Regions from separate parts of the Algibacter sp. L4_22 genome, predicted to be linked through region 1. Evidence: riboswitches for the same ligand, from Rfam matches in the RefSeq annotation. Region 1 holds a riboswitch; the other holds the start of a gene.
What was found. A riboswitch is a leader RNA that binds a small molecule or an ion and turns the genes downstream of it on or off. The one in region 1 is predicted to bind thiamine pyrophosphate.
Positions count from the first base shown of each region.

Region 2: linked by a shared signal. The riboswitch ahead of M4I23_RS00895 (TonB-dependent receptor) and the one ahead of thiS (sulfur carrier protein ThiS) in region 1 are both predicted to bind thiamine pyrophosphate.

Region 1 covers NZ_JAMCOK010000002.1:778,633-786,355, reverse strand. Annotated here, with positions in the region: gene M4I23_RS07985 (hydroxymethylpyrimidine/phosphomethylpyrimidine kinase) at 1-622, opposite strand, end outside; gene M4I23_RS07980 (thiamine phosphate synthase) at 619-1,218, opposite strand; gene thiC (phosphomethylpyrimidine synthase ThiC) at 1,330-3,189, opposite strand; gene thiS (sulfur carrier protein ThiS) at 3,269-3,472, opposite strand; TPP riboswitch at 3,561-3,663, opposite strand; gene M4I23_RS07965 (hypothetical protein) at 3,838-4,611, opposite strand; gene M4I23_RS07960 (DNA mismatch repair protein MutS) at 4,636-6,804, opposite strand; gene M4I23_RS07955 (hypothetical protein) at 7,193-7,723, shown strand, end outside.
Region 2 covers NZ_JAMCOK010000001.1:206,012-213,734, reverse strand. Annotated here, with positions in the region: gene M4I23_RS00925 (4'-phosphopantetheinyl transferase superfamily protein) at 1-205, shown strand, start outside; gene M4I23_RS00920 (geranylgeranylglyceryl/heptaprenylglyceryl phosphate synthase) at 202-915, shown strand; gene pnuC (nicotinamide riboside transporter PnuC) at 939-1,571, shown strand; gene M4I23_RS00910 (AAA family ATPase) at 1,532-2,095, shown strand; gene M4I23_RS00905 (DUF4301 family protein) at 2,100-3,650, shown strand; gene arfB (alternative ribosome rescue aminoacyl-tRNA hydrolase ArfB) at 3,652-4,059, shown strand; TPP riboswitch at 4,115-4,206, shown strand; gene M4I23_RS00895 (TonB-dependent receptor) at 4,306-6,441, shown strand; gene M4I23_RS00890 (hypothetical protein) at 6,495-6,923, opposite strand; gene greA (transcription elongation factor GreA) at 7,094-7,567, shown strand; gene M4I23_RS00880 (HIT family protein) at 7,624-7,723, shown strand, end outside.

The sequences.
Region 1 (7,723 bases):
AAACACAACCACTACCATGTTTTTCGGAGCAGTTAAATGATTTTGGGTTTAAAGTAAATTGCTTTTTATTGGTAATATAAAGAACGTCTCGTCCTATTTTATCTGTACGGTGACCACCCTTTAAAAATAGATTTGTTTTTGATGAAATATAAGCAATTGTTTCTTCTATATCTTTTTCTGGGTATAATTGTTGAATTTCATTGTAATTAGGTGTTAATAGATATATTTTAGATAATATATCGTCTAATTTTTCTGAATTATTAGAATGAAAACTAAAGTCTGAACTTGACTTTAAAACAGGATCTAAAACGATTTTAATTTCCGGATTTAGTTCTTGCAATCTATTAATTATAATGGATAATATTTCCCAGTTTTCTACAATACCAATTTTAACATAATTGATTTCAAAACGATTAAATAATATCTCCATTTGATTTAAAATAAGAATTATTTCTGTCCAATGGCAGGCTTTAAATTCTATGTCATTCTGGATGGTATTCGCTGTGCAAACAGATAAACCATAACATTTTAAAGCTTCAAATGTTTTTATGTCAGCAGTTAGTCCGGCTCCATTAGATGGATCGAAACCTGCGATGGTTAATATGCTTGGTCGTTTTTTCAAATTATTGTAGTGTCGTAAACTGTTTTTAATTCTATGAAACTTTTAACGGGATTATTTGAATTCCATATACCTCCCAAAACTCCAACACCTTTAAAACCTAATTTAAAAGTTTCGATTATAGTATCTGCGTTAATACCTCCCATACCAATAATAAATTTATCTATATGGTTTACATTAAAACCTCTCCCTTCGTAGCCTACTTTAGAAATAGAAGAAAACACGGGACTTAATAAGTGGTAATCGAATTCGAATTCGCAATCTTCTAATGTTTTTGGTTCATGAAAAGAGGAACTAATGCTTTTACCAAACATGTTTAGATTTTTAAAATACTGTCCAGGATTATCTATATGATCTATCCGTTTTTGTTCTTGAAAGTGAATGCCTTTTAAATCGAATTCATTAATTAGTTCATGAAAATAATGCACTACAATTCTATTATGATATTGTTTATCTATTTGATTTAAATAAGAGCAATGTTCTTCATAGTTTTTATTGGGTTTTCTAAAATGATAGTATTGTAAACCTTCTTGAAACAACTGGTTAAGTATTTCAATTTCGTTTGGAATATCATGTTCTGGTGCTATTAAAACTATCATTTTTTTTGAGTTAGGGATTGCAGTGAAAATCCTTTTGCTTTTGCAAAAGATTGTAACGGAAAGCCCGCCCTCGCTTTGTTTAAAAAGCGGGGGAACTCCCAATTAATTATTCTACAAATATACTTCAGATCCTTTATCTTTAAACTCTTTTGATTTTTCTTTGAAACCTTTTGCAATAACCTCGTTATCTACAATGTCGTTTTCGGCTGCAAAGTCTCGTACTTCCTGAGAAATTTTCATGGAACAAAATTTTGGACCACACATAGAACAGAAATGCGCAATTTTTGCACCTTCGGCAGGAAGTGTTTCATCGTGATATTCGCGAGCACGTTCTGGATCTAAACCAAGGTTAAATTGATCTTCCCATCGGAACTCGAAACGTGCCATACTCAAGGCGTTATCTCTATGTTGAGAACCAGGATGACCTTTAGCTAAATCGGCAGCATGGGCAGCTAATTTATAAGTAACCACACCAACACGAACATCTTCTTTATTAGGTAAACCCAAGTGTTCTTTTGGAGTTACGTAACAAAGCATCGCGCAACCGTACCAACCAATCATGGCGGCACCAATACCAGATGTAATATGGTCGTAACCTGGAGCAATATCGGTTGTTAAAGGGCCTAGTGTGTAAAAAGGAGCCTCGTCGCAAAGTTCAATTTGTTTCTCCATATTTTCTTTAATCATGTGCATGGGCACGTGACCTGGACCTTCTATAAAACACTGTACTTCGTGTTTGCGGGCTATTTGTGTTAACTCGCCAAGGGTTTCTAATTCAGCAAATTGTGCTTCATCATTCGCATCTGCAACAGAGCCTGGACGTAATCCGTCACCAAGAGAAAAAGCGACATCGTAAGATTTTAAAATTTCGCAAATATCTTCAAAATGTGTGTATAAAAAACTTTCTTTATGGTGAGCTAAACACCATTTTGCCATAATGGAACCACCACGAGATACAATACCGGTAACACGTTTTGCCGTCATAGGCACGTAACGAAGTAATACGCCAGCGTGAATTGTGAAATAATCTACACCTTGTTCGGCTTGTTCTATTAATGTATCACGGAAAATTTCCCATGTTAAATCTTCGGCAACGCCATTAACTTTTTCTAAAGCTTGGTAAATTGGCACGGTACCCACAGGAACAGGTGAGTTGCGTACAATCCACTCGCGTGTTTCGTGAATATTTTGCCCAGTAGATAAATCCATGATATTATCTGCGCCCCAACGGCAAGCCCAAACTGCTTTTTCTACTTCTTCCTCAATGGATGAGGTTGTGGCAGAATTTCCAATGTTGGCGTTTATTTTTACCAAGAAATTACGACCCAAAATCATAGGTTCTGCTTCTGGGTGGTTTATGTTTGAAGGGATTACTGCACGACCTCTTGCTACTTCCGATCGTACAAATTCTGGTGTAATTTTATCTGGAATAGAAGCGCCAAAGTGTTCGCCTTTATGTTGTTTTCTAATCTCGGTCATTTCATCAATTCGTTGGTTTTCACGAATAGCGATGTATTCCATTTCTGGAGTAATAATGCCTTTTTTGGCGTAATGTAATTGTGTTACGTTTTGGCCTGTTCTGGCACGCAATGGCATTTTTAGATGCGAAAAGCGCATGTGGTCTAAGCTAGAATCATTTAAACGCTCGTTACAATATTTTGAAGAAAAACCGCTTAATTGCTCGACATCTCCACGTTCTAGAATCCAGCTTTCGCGAATTCTTTCTATACCGGTGTGTACATCGATGGATTTATTAGGGTCTGTATATGGGCCAGAGGTATCGTAAACAGTTATAGGCTGGTTTGGTGTTTTCTTTTTCGTCAACGAATCTGTAGTATCACTTAAAGAAATTTCACGCATGGCTACTTTAATTTGTGGGTGAATTTTTCCTTTCACGTAAATTTTATTAGAATTTGGGAAAGGGTTTCTTGTTATTCCGTCTTGTTTTGGTGCAGTGTCTTTTGTTTTCATTGCTTATTTATTTGATAGCGTGTAACTGGTAATAAATTTGATTGAATTTTGTGTAAATTTTATTTGTAGAAGGTTGGTTTTAACCGCCTTGAGTGGCTTTTATGATTAAGACCTCGTCACCATCATTAAGAGTTTGAGTTTTCCAGTCGGTTCTAGTGATGATGTTTAAGTTTACGGCAAGTGCTATGCCGTTCGTCGAGATTTCTAACTTTTTTAAAATGCTTTCAAGAGAGCATTCTTTATTTAATTGATGTGTTGCGTTGTTTACCTTTATGTTTATCATATAAAAATAGTTTGTGCAGACTAAATAAGTTTAGTCAAACAATTTTTGTAAACGATAAAAGGTTCGGGAATTTGAAAAAAGGGCAGTGGTTACACTGTTAACTTTTCCCTCCGTTGGTGTTAACCAAATCAGGTTCTAAGGATGTTTCTCAAACTAATTATATAAATAATTAATTACTCCTAAAGTTTACTATCGCAAATATATGTAAAACAATGAAAGATTAGACTACAAAAAATGAGATTGTTTTTTTTCATTTTTTAAATGATGTATTATACTTATGAAAGTATCATTATTATTTGTTTTAAAAGTCTTTTTAAGATAAAGGTTAGAGATATAATTTATCTATTTTATTTTCCAATGTGATTTTACTCTATTTTCCATTGATATTTATCTTCTTCACTTAATATTTTATAGATTTGGAATCCAAATTCGGCTAAATAAACTAAAACTTTATTTAGTAATACTATGTCAAATTGAATTAAAATTTTATTTCCTTCAAGTTTGTTTTTATTAAATAAAAATTCAAATAGATTTTTATAATATTGGTTATTTGGGATTTTATAAACATCTAAATAACCTTTATTGTGAGTTACTGAATGTCGAATCTCACTAAATATTTTGAGTAATTCTTTAAATTTGAAGTCATTAATGTTGTTTTTTGAATAATTAACTAACCTTTTTCCTCCTGCTTTTTTGATTAGCTTATAGATGTTTTCTCCTCCTTTTAAATCTTTTCTTGAGTAGTTTTCATTAAATCCAACTAACTTTTTAAATTCAATATCATTTATGATTTTTGAATCTATACAATCTTTCAAAAATCTTTCAAAAGCTTCATAGCATTGTGAATAAACAAAACTAAATTCTCTTGATAAAATTTTAGTTATTTCATCGGGATAATTTTCTTTTCCAGTTAATTTATTAATTCCAGTATGAAAACGTAATTTAGAATTATTTTCTCTTTGTAATGTCCAGTCTTCAATTACTAAAGATGTTAATGAAGAATAAATAGATTCTTCTGTCTTATATTTTTCTATGTCTTTTATTAAGACCTTATTAAGTCTATTTGTTGAATGTTTAAAATCCGTTATCGTATGAAAGTAGTTGTCTAAATTTTTTCTGTAAATGTTCTCGATTTTCATTTTATCCAACTTAAAAAATGATTATTACTTCTTCATATGCTCCACCAATTCCAACTGATCAATACTCACATTTGTAGTAAAGATGCCATAGTTTACAACAGCTTTATTTTTTTCAATTTTATCAATGGTACCAACGGCTCGGCCATCTTCCATGCGGACGCGATCGCCTAAACGAATTATCGATTTTGGTTTAGGAGCTTCAATGGCTTTTTTCTTCGCTTCTTTTTTATTTTCGCGAATAACTTCAACCTTTTTTTCTACTTCTTTTTTTACCTGAACTTCTTTGGCTTTTACTTTCTTTTTTTGCTTTACAGTAACGCGTTTACGTTTAGAATTTTCAATTTGAACTATTTTAAAAAGTTCGCCCATGAGTTCTTTTTTCTGTTTGTTTTCAAAAAACTTCTCGGCAATATCATTAACCTTTTGGCCTAAGTAAATTAAACGTTGATTGCTATCGTAGAGTTCTTGATAGCTTTCTAGTTTTTTTTGGATTTTGGTATTTATTTCTTCAAGTTTATCGGCTTCTTCTCCTTTTTTCTTTTCGTTTTCTTTTAATGATTGGCCTGTTTTTTCTAATTTAGAACGTTCTTTTTGAAGTTTAGCAATTGTGGCATCAAAACGAACTTTGCTACGTTCAATTTTCTTTTTAGCCCGGTTTATTAAACTATAAGGAATACCATTTTTCTGTGCAACTTCAAAAGTAAAACTACTTCCTGCTTGTCCGATTACGAGTTTAAACAAAGGTTCAAGCGTACGCTCATCGAAAAGCATATTTGCGTTAAGCATATTTGGCATTTCGTTTGCCAAAATTTTCAGGTTAGAATAGTGTGTGGTAATAATTCCAAAAGCTTCACGATGGTAAAACTCTTCTAAAAAAGTTTCCGCTAAAGCACCTCCAAGTTCCGGATCACTCCCTGTTCCAAATTCATCTATTAAAAAAAGTGTGTTTTTGTTACACTTCTTCAAGAAATAATTCATTTGTTTTAAACGATAACTATATGTACTTAAATGGTTTTCAATGGATTGGTTGTCGCCAATATCACTTAATATTCTATCGAATAAACAAACGGTGCTCCGTTCGTGTACAGGAATTAGCATACCACTTTGCAACATAACTTGTAGTAATCCAACGGTTTTTAAAGTTATACTTTTTCCGCCCGCATTTGGTCCAGAGATTACAATAATCCTGCTATCTTTTTTTAACTCTATACTTTGCGAAAATGTTTTTTGTTTTTTTTCTAAATTGTTTAAATAGAGTAGTGGGTGGAAGGCATCACGCAAATTCATGCTGTGATCTTCTGTAAATTCTGGTAAAATCCCGTTCATAGATTTGGCGTATTTCGCTTTTGCGGAAATAAGATCTATATCGATTAAAAAATCTTGATAATTTTCTAATAATGGTAAAAACGGACGAATAAAATTGGTAACATCTTTTAAAATACGAATAACTTCTTCTTGCTCTTCGTATTCTAAATTATTTAGTTCACGTGAATGTTGCAGCGTAGTTTCTGGTTCTATATAAACAATACTTCCTGTTCTACTACCGCCCATAATGGCGCCTTTAACTTTGCGGCGGTACATCGCTTTTACTGCTAAAACACGTTTGTTGTCTACCACAGATTCGCGAATATCATCTAGATATTCCATGCCGTGGTAAGTATTTAAAGCGGAACTGAAACTAGCGTTTATCTTTCCTTTTATTTGGTTTATAGATTGACGCAAACCATATAAAACAGTAGAGGCATTATCTTTTATGTCTCCAAAACGATCAACAATAGCATCTACTTTTTCAATAAGTACTTTGGTAACTTCAATATGCGATGCAAATTGGTGTAATTCTGGGTAATATTCTGCAAATTTCTTTAAAAACACAAGTATTGCATTTACCGAAATCGACATTGAAACAATTTTTTTTAAGCCATGCACTTCTAAATAAGTGTTTTCTATATGAAGGAGTTTCAATTCTTTTGCAATAGTATCGAAACCATGGTTAGGTATACGATTATCGTTATATAATGACGATAAATATTCGTTAGTGAGTTGTAATGCGTTTAGGAGTTCTTCTTTGGTTCTAAACGGCTCTATTTCTAAAGCCTTTTGTTTGCCTAATGGTGTTACGCAAAGCTCGCTTACTTGTTGTAAAACGGCATGGAACTCTAAATCTTGTAATGTTTTTTCGTGAATGTGTATCATTCGAAGTTTAATGGAGATTATCTAATAAAATGTGTGCTAATTTACATATTCTAATTGAGAATGGGTGTCTATAAATGCAACTCGGTTAAATTAAGCGGAAACGAGAAGCTTATGTAGTATATTTCTTGTTTTTTTTTAGTGAATTAATGAGTTTAATTTTTATTTTTTTAAAAAAAAGACTAAAGATATCGGATTTGCTGCTTTTTTGTTTCTTGCTGATTATCAATTGTTTGGCGCTGAAAGATGCATTTCGTCGATAAAAAGCAGTTAATAAACTACTTAAAAAAGCATTTCGTCGATAAAAGATGTCTTTTCATAGGATAAATATTGTATTTTTGAGGAAATTATTATGCAATTTTATTGTTCCAAGCCTAAAATTTAATTACTTATGAAAAAGTTTACTTTAGAATTACTGTTGTTTTTGTTTCTGTTTGGTAGTGCCTTTGCTCAACAAGAAAAAGGAATAATAGGTGATAACAACTGGTTAGAGAATTGGACGGAGTTCAATCCAAAACAATCTAACTACAGAGAACCTAATAAAATATTAACAGGTAACATTACCGAAGACTTAACTCTTAACAAAAGAGACACCTATTTACTTATAGGTAGTGTTTTTGTAACCAACAATGCAACACTTACTATTGAACCTGGTACAGTAATAATTGGCGACTACGATACTAAAGCATCACTTACTATTGCTAAGGGCTCTTTTATAGTGGCAGAAGGTTTAGAAACCGATCCTATTGTTTTTACTTCAAATAGAAGTGTAAAGCGAGCTGGAGATTGGGGAGGAATATTTATACTTGGTGATGCTCCAACAAATAAATTTGGTAATGGTTCAGTAGTGTCCTTCTTTCCTGGTTTAGCTACAAAAGATTATGCATATACTGGTTTTGGAGGCGATAATGCAGAAAGTTGC
Region 2 (7,723 bases), on a different contig from region 1:
CACTGTTTGGTGTGTAAAAGAATCCTTATACAAACTTTTCGCAACGCCCGGTACGAGTTTTAAACAATGTTTTTTGGTGATTCCTTTTGAATTGCAAGATGAAGAAACAATTGCTTGGATTGATTATAAAGAAAAAAAACACCGATATTTAGTTCACTTTTTTGAGTTTGAAGGATTTGTTTGTGCTTTTGCTATTGGAGAATGATAAATATTTATTCTAACATACAAGGCGGTAAAAGGCAACTTGCGGTTTTAATAGATCCTGATAAATTTTTAGTTGAAAAAACAGGTGCTTTTATTGAAAAAATAAACACATCTATAGCTACACATATTTTTGTAGGCGGAAGTATAGTTGATGATTTTGTTACTAATGTTTTAGTCAAAGAAATAAAGAAACACACCAAATTACCCGTAGTTTTATTCCCGGGTGATGTTACTCAAATTACTAAAAAAGCAGATGCTATTTTGTTCTTATCTTTAATTTCTGGGAGAAATCCGGAATATTTAATAGGTAAACATGTGGAAGCAGTTTCAAAATTAAGAGACACGAAATTAGAAATTATTTCAACGGGTTATATTTTAGTTGAAAGCGGAAAGGAAACGGCAGTGCAGCAGGTTACTGAAACGTTGCCAATGCCTGATAAAAATACCCAAAACATTATCGATACCGCGAAAGCAGGTGAGTTGTTAGGTATGAAACTAATATATTTAGAAGCCGGAAGTGGGGCAGATTTTCCTGTTTCGGAAACTATTATTTCAAAAGTAAAAAAGGAAATAGAAATCCCGTTAATAGTTGGTGGTGGTATTCGAAATTTAGAACAATTGGAAAAAGCATATCAATCGGGTGCCGATTTAGTAGTTATTGGTACAGCTTTTGAAGAAGATGAATTGTTCTTTAATGCATTAAAGAAATAAATTAAAGCACGATAATAATTTTTATGAACGCTATTTTCGAATTTTTATTCAAACAATATTCTGGGTATGAAACTATTGATATCGCGCTTGAGGTTGTAGCCATTATTTTTGGTTTGTTCTCTGTTTGGTATTCAAAACAAAATAAAATTTGGGTGTTTCCAACGGGTATGATAAGTACGTTAATCTTTGTTTATTTGCTCTTGAAATGGGAGCTTTTAGGAGATATGATGATAAATGCATATTATTTTATTATGAGCGTTTATGGTTGGTATATTTGGACACGTAAAGTAGACGAAAGTGACGTTACACCTATTTCTAAAACCACGTTTAACGAGAAAAAACTTAGTTTAACTATATTTTTAGCCACTTTAGTATTTGTTTATTTAGTTTACAATGCTTTTGGGAAATGGACGAGTTGGATGGCGTATGTTGATACGCTTACAACAGCGATATTTTTTGTGGGTATGTGGCTTATGGCTAAACGAAAAATTGAAAATTGGTTATTTTGGATTGTGGGAGATATAATTTCAGTGCCATTGTATTTCTATAAAGGATTTACATTTACAAGTTTTCAGTATTTAGTATTTACATTTATTGCCATATTTGGCTATTTAGCATGGAAAAACAATATAAGCAAGAGCCTTCAAACTGTGTAAAAGTAGTTTTATTTGGTCCAGAATCGACAGGGAAAACAACCTTGTCGAGACAATTAGCTAGATACTATAACTCGGTTTGGGTTCCAGAATTTGCACGCGATTATTTGCAAGATAAATGGAATAACGAGCGTAAAACATGCGAAATAGCAGATTTGTTGCCTATTGCTAGAGGCCAAATGAAGTTGGAAAACGATTTGGCTAAAAAGACGGATACCGTATTAATTTGCGATACAGATTTGTTAGAAACCAAAGTGTATTCGGAAGCATATTACTTAGGTAGTTGTGATCCGGATCTTGAAAAATACGCGTTAGAGAATACTTACGATTTGTATTTTTTGACTTATATTGACACGCCTTGGGAAGCAGATGATTTGCGTGACAAGCCAGAACGAAGAGAAGCTATGTTTAAAGCTTTTGAAGATGAATTAGTAAAGAACAAACGACCCTATGTGTTGTTGAAAGGTGATATGAAAACTCGTCTTGAAACAGCTATTAAATATATAGATAACCTTTTAATTAAATAAACAAATGATGTTTTCTGAACAAGATATTCAACAAATTAAAAATAAGGGAATAACTTTAAATCAAGTTGAAGCGCAGGTTTCTCGTATAAAAAATGGGATGACGTATTCTAATTTAATTGCTGCTGGAAATATAGGAAAAGGCATTGAAAGTTATAATGATGCTGAAATTCAGAATTATATAAAAGGGTTTGAAGCGAAACAAAATAGCCTTGATATGGTGAGATTTGTACCAGCTTCCGGTGCGGCAACTAGAATGTTTAAGTTCCTTTTTCAGTTTCTTAAAAACTTTGATGCGAACAAAGAATCTATTGAAGAATACATTGAAAATAAGAATGATAAATTAATAGAAATATTTATTTCTGGCTTAGAAAAACTTCCATTTTATAATGACGTTTTAATAAAAGCAAAATCTATAAATCCTAATTTTGATAGTTTAAATGAAGGTGAAGCTTGTACAGCATTTGTAAAAACGATGCTCGATGAAGATGCTTTAAATTATAGTTTTTTTCCAAAAGGATTATTACCATTTCATAAGTATAACAATGTTGAAGTAACTGCTTTTAGAGAGCATTTGTTAGAATCTACTTTATATGCATCTTCAAATAATAAAGCAAATCTTCATTTTACAGTTTCGGAAAAACATCATAAATATTTTAATGCTGAATTGGATAAAATTAAATCGGCTTTAGAGGAAAAAACAAATACAGTTTTTAATATTTCTTTTTCATATCAAAAAGAAGAAACGGAAACATTAGCTTTAACTACTGATAATGAAATTTACAGAAAAGAAGATGGATCTATTTTGTTTCGCCCAGCGGGTCATGGTGCTTTAATCGAGAATTTAAACGACTTAGATCACGATATTGTTTTTATAAAAAACATTGATAACATTGTTGTTTTCGATGATAATAAAGGTGTTTCGGAGTATAAAAAAATGCTTGGAGGTGTTTTAGTTGAAGCTCAAGAGCGTGCATTTAATTTCTTAAATCAATTAGATGAAGTAGGGGTTTCAGAAGCAGAAATGTTGAAAATAGCTCAGTTTATTACAACCAAAATGAATATCTCTATTGGTGATGAATTTGACGATATGGCTTCCGAAGACAAGAAAAATTACTTGAAAAATAAATTAAATAAACCTATTCGTGTTTGCGGTATGGTTGAAAATGTTGGTGAGCCTGGTGGTGGTCCGTTTTGGGTTAAGGACAAAAACGGAGATGTTTCTTTACAAATTGTTGAGTTTGCTCAAATTGATATAGATAATAAAGCGCAAGCTGAAATTGTTAAGAATGCAACTCATTTTAACCCAACAGATCTAGTTTGTGGTGTTAAAAACTATAAAGGTGAAAAGTTTAATTTATTAAATTATGTTGATCCCGAAGCTGCTTTTATCACTATGAAAACACAAAATGGAACCGATATTCAAGCGTTAGAACTTCCCGGTTTATGGAATGGTAGTATGGCCGATTGGATTACTGTTTTTGTTGAAGTGCCATTGAATACTTTTAGTCCGGTAAAAACGGTTAATGATCTTTTAAAGCCGGAACATCAAGGGTAATATGTTTAATGAAGCAGCGTTAATTCAAGAGTTACAATTTAAAGCGGTGAGAAGTTCGGGTGCGGGCGGACAGCATGTAAACAAAGTATCTTCAAAAATTGAACTGAGCTTCGATTTGGTAAATTCTTTAGTGTTTTCCGAACCTCGAAAAGCACGTTTGTTAATAAAGTTGAAACACCGTTTAACCAAGAACGACGTGCTTTTAATGCAATGCGGAGAGAGTAGAAGTCAGCATAAAAATAAAGAGCTTATTATAAAACGTTTTTTAACGTTAATAAAATCGTCGCTTGTAATTCCGAAAAGGCGAATTGCAACAAAAATTCCAAAATCGGTTATTAGAAAACGATTAAAAAACAAAAAGAACCTTTCTGATAAAAAAGTAAATAGGCGTAAGCCAAATATAGATTGAAAAGAATTGTTTTATTCTTATTGTTAATTCTAAATTGTTATTTACTTTTGCAACGTTCTCAAAAAAGGGGTGCCTAATATCGGCTGAGATCATACCCATTGAACCTAGAACAGGTAATGCTGTTTAGGAAATGTAACATCATGCAAATGGTGCGAATAGTTATGCTAAGCTTGTCTAAGCATTTCGAAAATTAATTAATTTTAAAGAATAATCACCTCTTTTTATTCGATTATAAATATAATCGTAATGAAAAACATTTTTCTTTTTTTAACACTTCTTGTGTTATCAGTCTGTGCAAATGCACAACAAAACCCAGTACAAACAGATTCTACTAAAATAGAAACTCTCGATGAGGTTTTAGTAAAAGCAGTGCGTGTAAATGCCGATTCGCCAATTACACACTCTAATCTTTCTAAAGAACAACTTGCAAAACGTAATTTAGGACAGGATATTCCTACTCTTCTTAATTTTTTACCATCTGTAGTTACTACAAGTGATGCTGGTGCTGGAGTAGGTTATACCAGTATTCGTGTACGGGGAACCGATGGAACACGTGTAAATGTTACTATTAATGGGATTCCTTATAATGATCCTGAAAGTCAAGGATCATTTTTTGTGAATTTAGGAGATTTTGCATCATCTACAGAGAGTTTACAGTTGCAACGTGGTGTTGGTACATCTACTAACGGTTCTGGTGCTTTTGGAGCGAGTTTAAATCTTTTAACCGATGCGTATTCTGATGAAGCTTCAGGTGAAATTTCAAATAGTTTTGGAAGTTTTGGTACACGAAAGCATACCGTGAAACTAAGTACAGGTTTGCTGAATGATCATTTTGAAATTTCTGGTCGTTTTTCAAAATTAAAATCCGATGGCTATGTAGATCGTGCTTTTACAGATTTAAAATCTTATTTTTTACAAGGTGTTTATAAAGATGGTAACACATTAATAAAAGCTTTAACTTTTGGAAATGAAGAGCGAACTTACCAAGCATGGTATGGTTTAACTGCAGATGAACTTAAAGAAGATCGTAGACAAAACCCATATACTTATGATAATGAAACCGATAATTACTGGCAAGATCACTACCAATTACATTGGAATGAGCGTTTTGATAATAACTGGTCTACAAACTTAGGTTTAAACTATACTAAAGGAAAAGGATATTTTGAGCAGTACAAAGCAGAAGAATCTGCTACCGATTTTAATAATTTAATTGAAGAAGATTCGGATGTTATTGTGCGTCGTTGGTTAGATAATAATTTCTACGTTGTTAATGCTAATGTTACTTATAAGAACAATGCGGTTGAGGTTATCACCGGATTATCGTACAGTTCTTATGATGGTGACCATTTTGGAGAAGTTATTTGGGGTAGTGATTTAGCTGCAAACGCAAATATTAGAGATCATTATTACGATGGTGATGCTACTAAAAATGATTTTAGTGTATTCTCTAAGGCAACCGTTAGATTTAGTGATCAACTTATTGGTTTCGTTGATTTACAAGGGCGTTTTGTAGATTATAAAACAGGCGGATTAAATTCTGATAGAGTTGATTTTAATGCAGATGCTAGTTTTAGTTTCTTTAACCCTAAAGTAGGTTTAACTTATAAAAATTCTGAGTTTAGTAGTTTTTACACCTCGTTTGCTATAGCGAATAGAGAACCTAATCGTGATGATTTTGAAGCAGGAGTTACTCAAAACGAAACACTTAAAGATATTGAGTTAGGCTGGCGTTTTAATAAAAATAAAGTGAGTGTAAATTCTAATTTATATTATATGTTTTATAAAAACCAATTAGTTTTAACAGGACAATTGGATGATGTTGGAAGCCCAATTAGAGCAACTAGTGGAAAAAGTTACCGCTTAGGTTTGGAGGTTGATGCTAATATTAGATTTAACAAAATGTTTAGTATAGCCACTAATTTTGCATTGAGTACTAATAAAAACGAGAATTTCAATTCGTCTATAAATGGTGAGGTTGTCGATTTAGGAAGTACAAATATTTCGTTTTCACCAGAAGTTGTTATTGGGAACGCTATTAATTTTTCACCTATAGAAAATTTACAATTATCACTTTTAAGTAAGTTTGTTGGCGAACAGTATATGGGGAATATTGATAATGAAGATTCTGTTTTAAGCGATTATTTTGTAAATGATATAAGTATAAACTACCTTATTAAAACTAACAAAATATTTAAGTCGATTACTTTATCTGCATTAGCAAACAACATATTAAATAGAAAATATGTGTCTAACGGTTATTTCGGATCTTATGATTATGATGATTCTGGAAGTCAAACAGGTACAACTACAGGTTATTACTCAGGGTACTATCCGCAAGCAACTTCTAACTTTTTAGTTGGAGCTACATTAAAGTTTTAATTAAAATATAGATTAGACACTTTTCTGAATCTTGTTAGAGGTTTAGAAAGGTGTTAATTTGAAATAATTAACGTACTCCCGTTTACTTGAACTCTGTAAAATAACAATGTGCAAGGTAAGTCGTTATCACCTAAAGCTTGCCCTGTTACTAAGCTATATTCATTTTTATCATCGCAACCGCAAGTGGCGGTTAAACCAGAATTCACTAAAATAGAGCACGAGCTAGGTATATGGTTTGGGTCTGCAGCATCCCAAGCATAATAATCTACACCAGTACTCGCTACTATAATTCCGCCATTTCCAGCATTAGGTAAATACACCGAGTTTCCTGCAAATTGCAGTTGGCTGTATTGTGGTAAATTTAAGTTAACAACTTCATTTATACTTAAGTCTAGGAGAAATTGGCAGTTAGGATTATCTATCGAGTTATCATTGCAAGAAGTTAAAACTAAGGTAGCTATTAAAAGAAATATGAATCGCATAGTTAAGGGGAAATTGATTTGCAATTTACAACAAAAAGCAAATTGAGTTAATTATTTTGTATATTTGTTTTCGAATCTCGTGTGAACGGGATTTTTTTGTTCCGAATGCTTTAATAATTATTATTAAATTGTATTTCGGAATCTTTTTTTATTAAGTAAACGATGAAGTTATGAGTAAAGTATCTTACTATACACCTGAAGGACTAAAAAGATTAAGAGGCGAGCTTAAACAATTGAAAGATGTTGAGCGTGTAAAGGCATCTAGAGCCATTGCAGAAGCGAGAGATAAGGGCGATTTAAGTGAAAATGCTGAATATGATGCAGCAAAAGAAGCGCAAGGTATGTTAGAAATGAGAATTTCTAAGTTAGAAGATGCGTTAGCTGGCGCTCGTATTATTGATGAGTCACAATTAGATAATTCTAAAGTTTTAGTGTTATGCAAAGTGAAAATTAAAAATCAAACCAATGGTATGGAAATGAATTATACTTTGGTTGCAGATGGTGAAGCAGACTTGGCTACCGGAAAAATATCGGTAAACTCTCCTATCGGAAAAGGTTTATTAGGTAAGTCTGTTGGTGATGTTGCCGAGATTCAAGTGCCAAACGGCGTAATGAAATTCGATATAGTTGAAATTTCTAGATAGAATTATTTTTTTTATTTCCGCGAAAGCGAAACCCTCATTTAAAAAACACACAAATTATGGCATCTATTTTTACTAAAATTATAAACGGAGAACTTCCATGTTACAAAGTAGCAGAAACCGACGATTTTTTAGCGTTTTTAGATGTTAATCCAAATG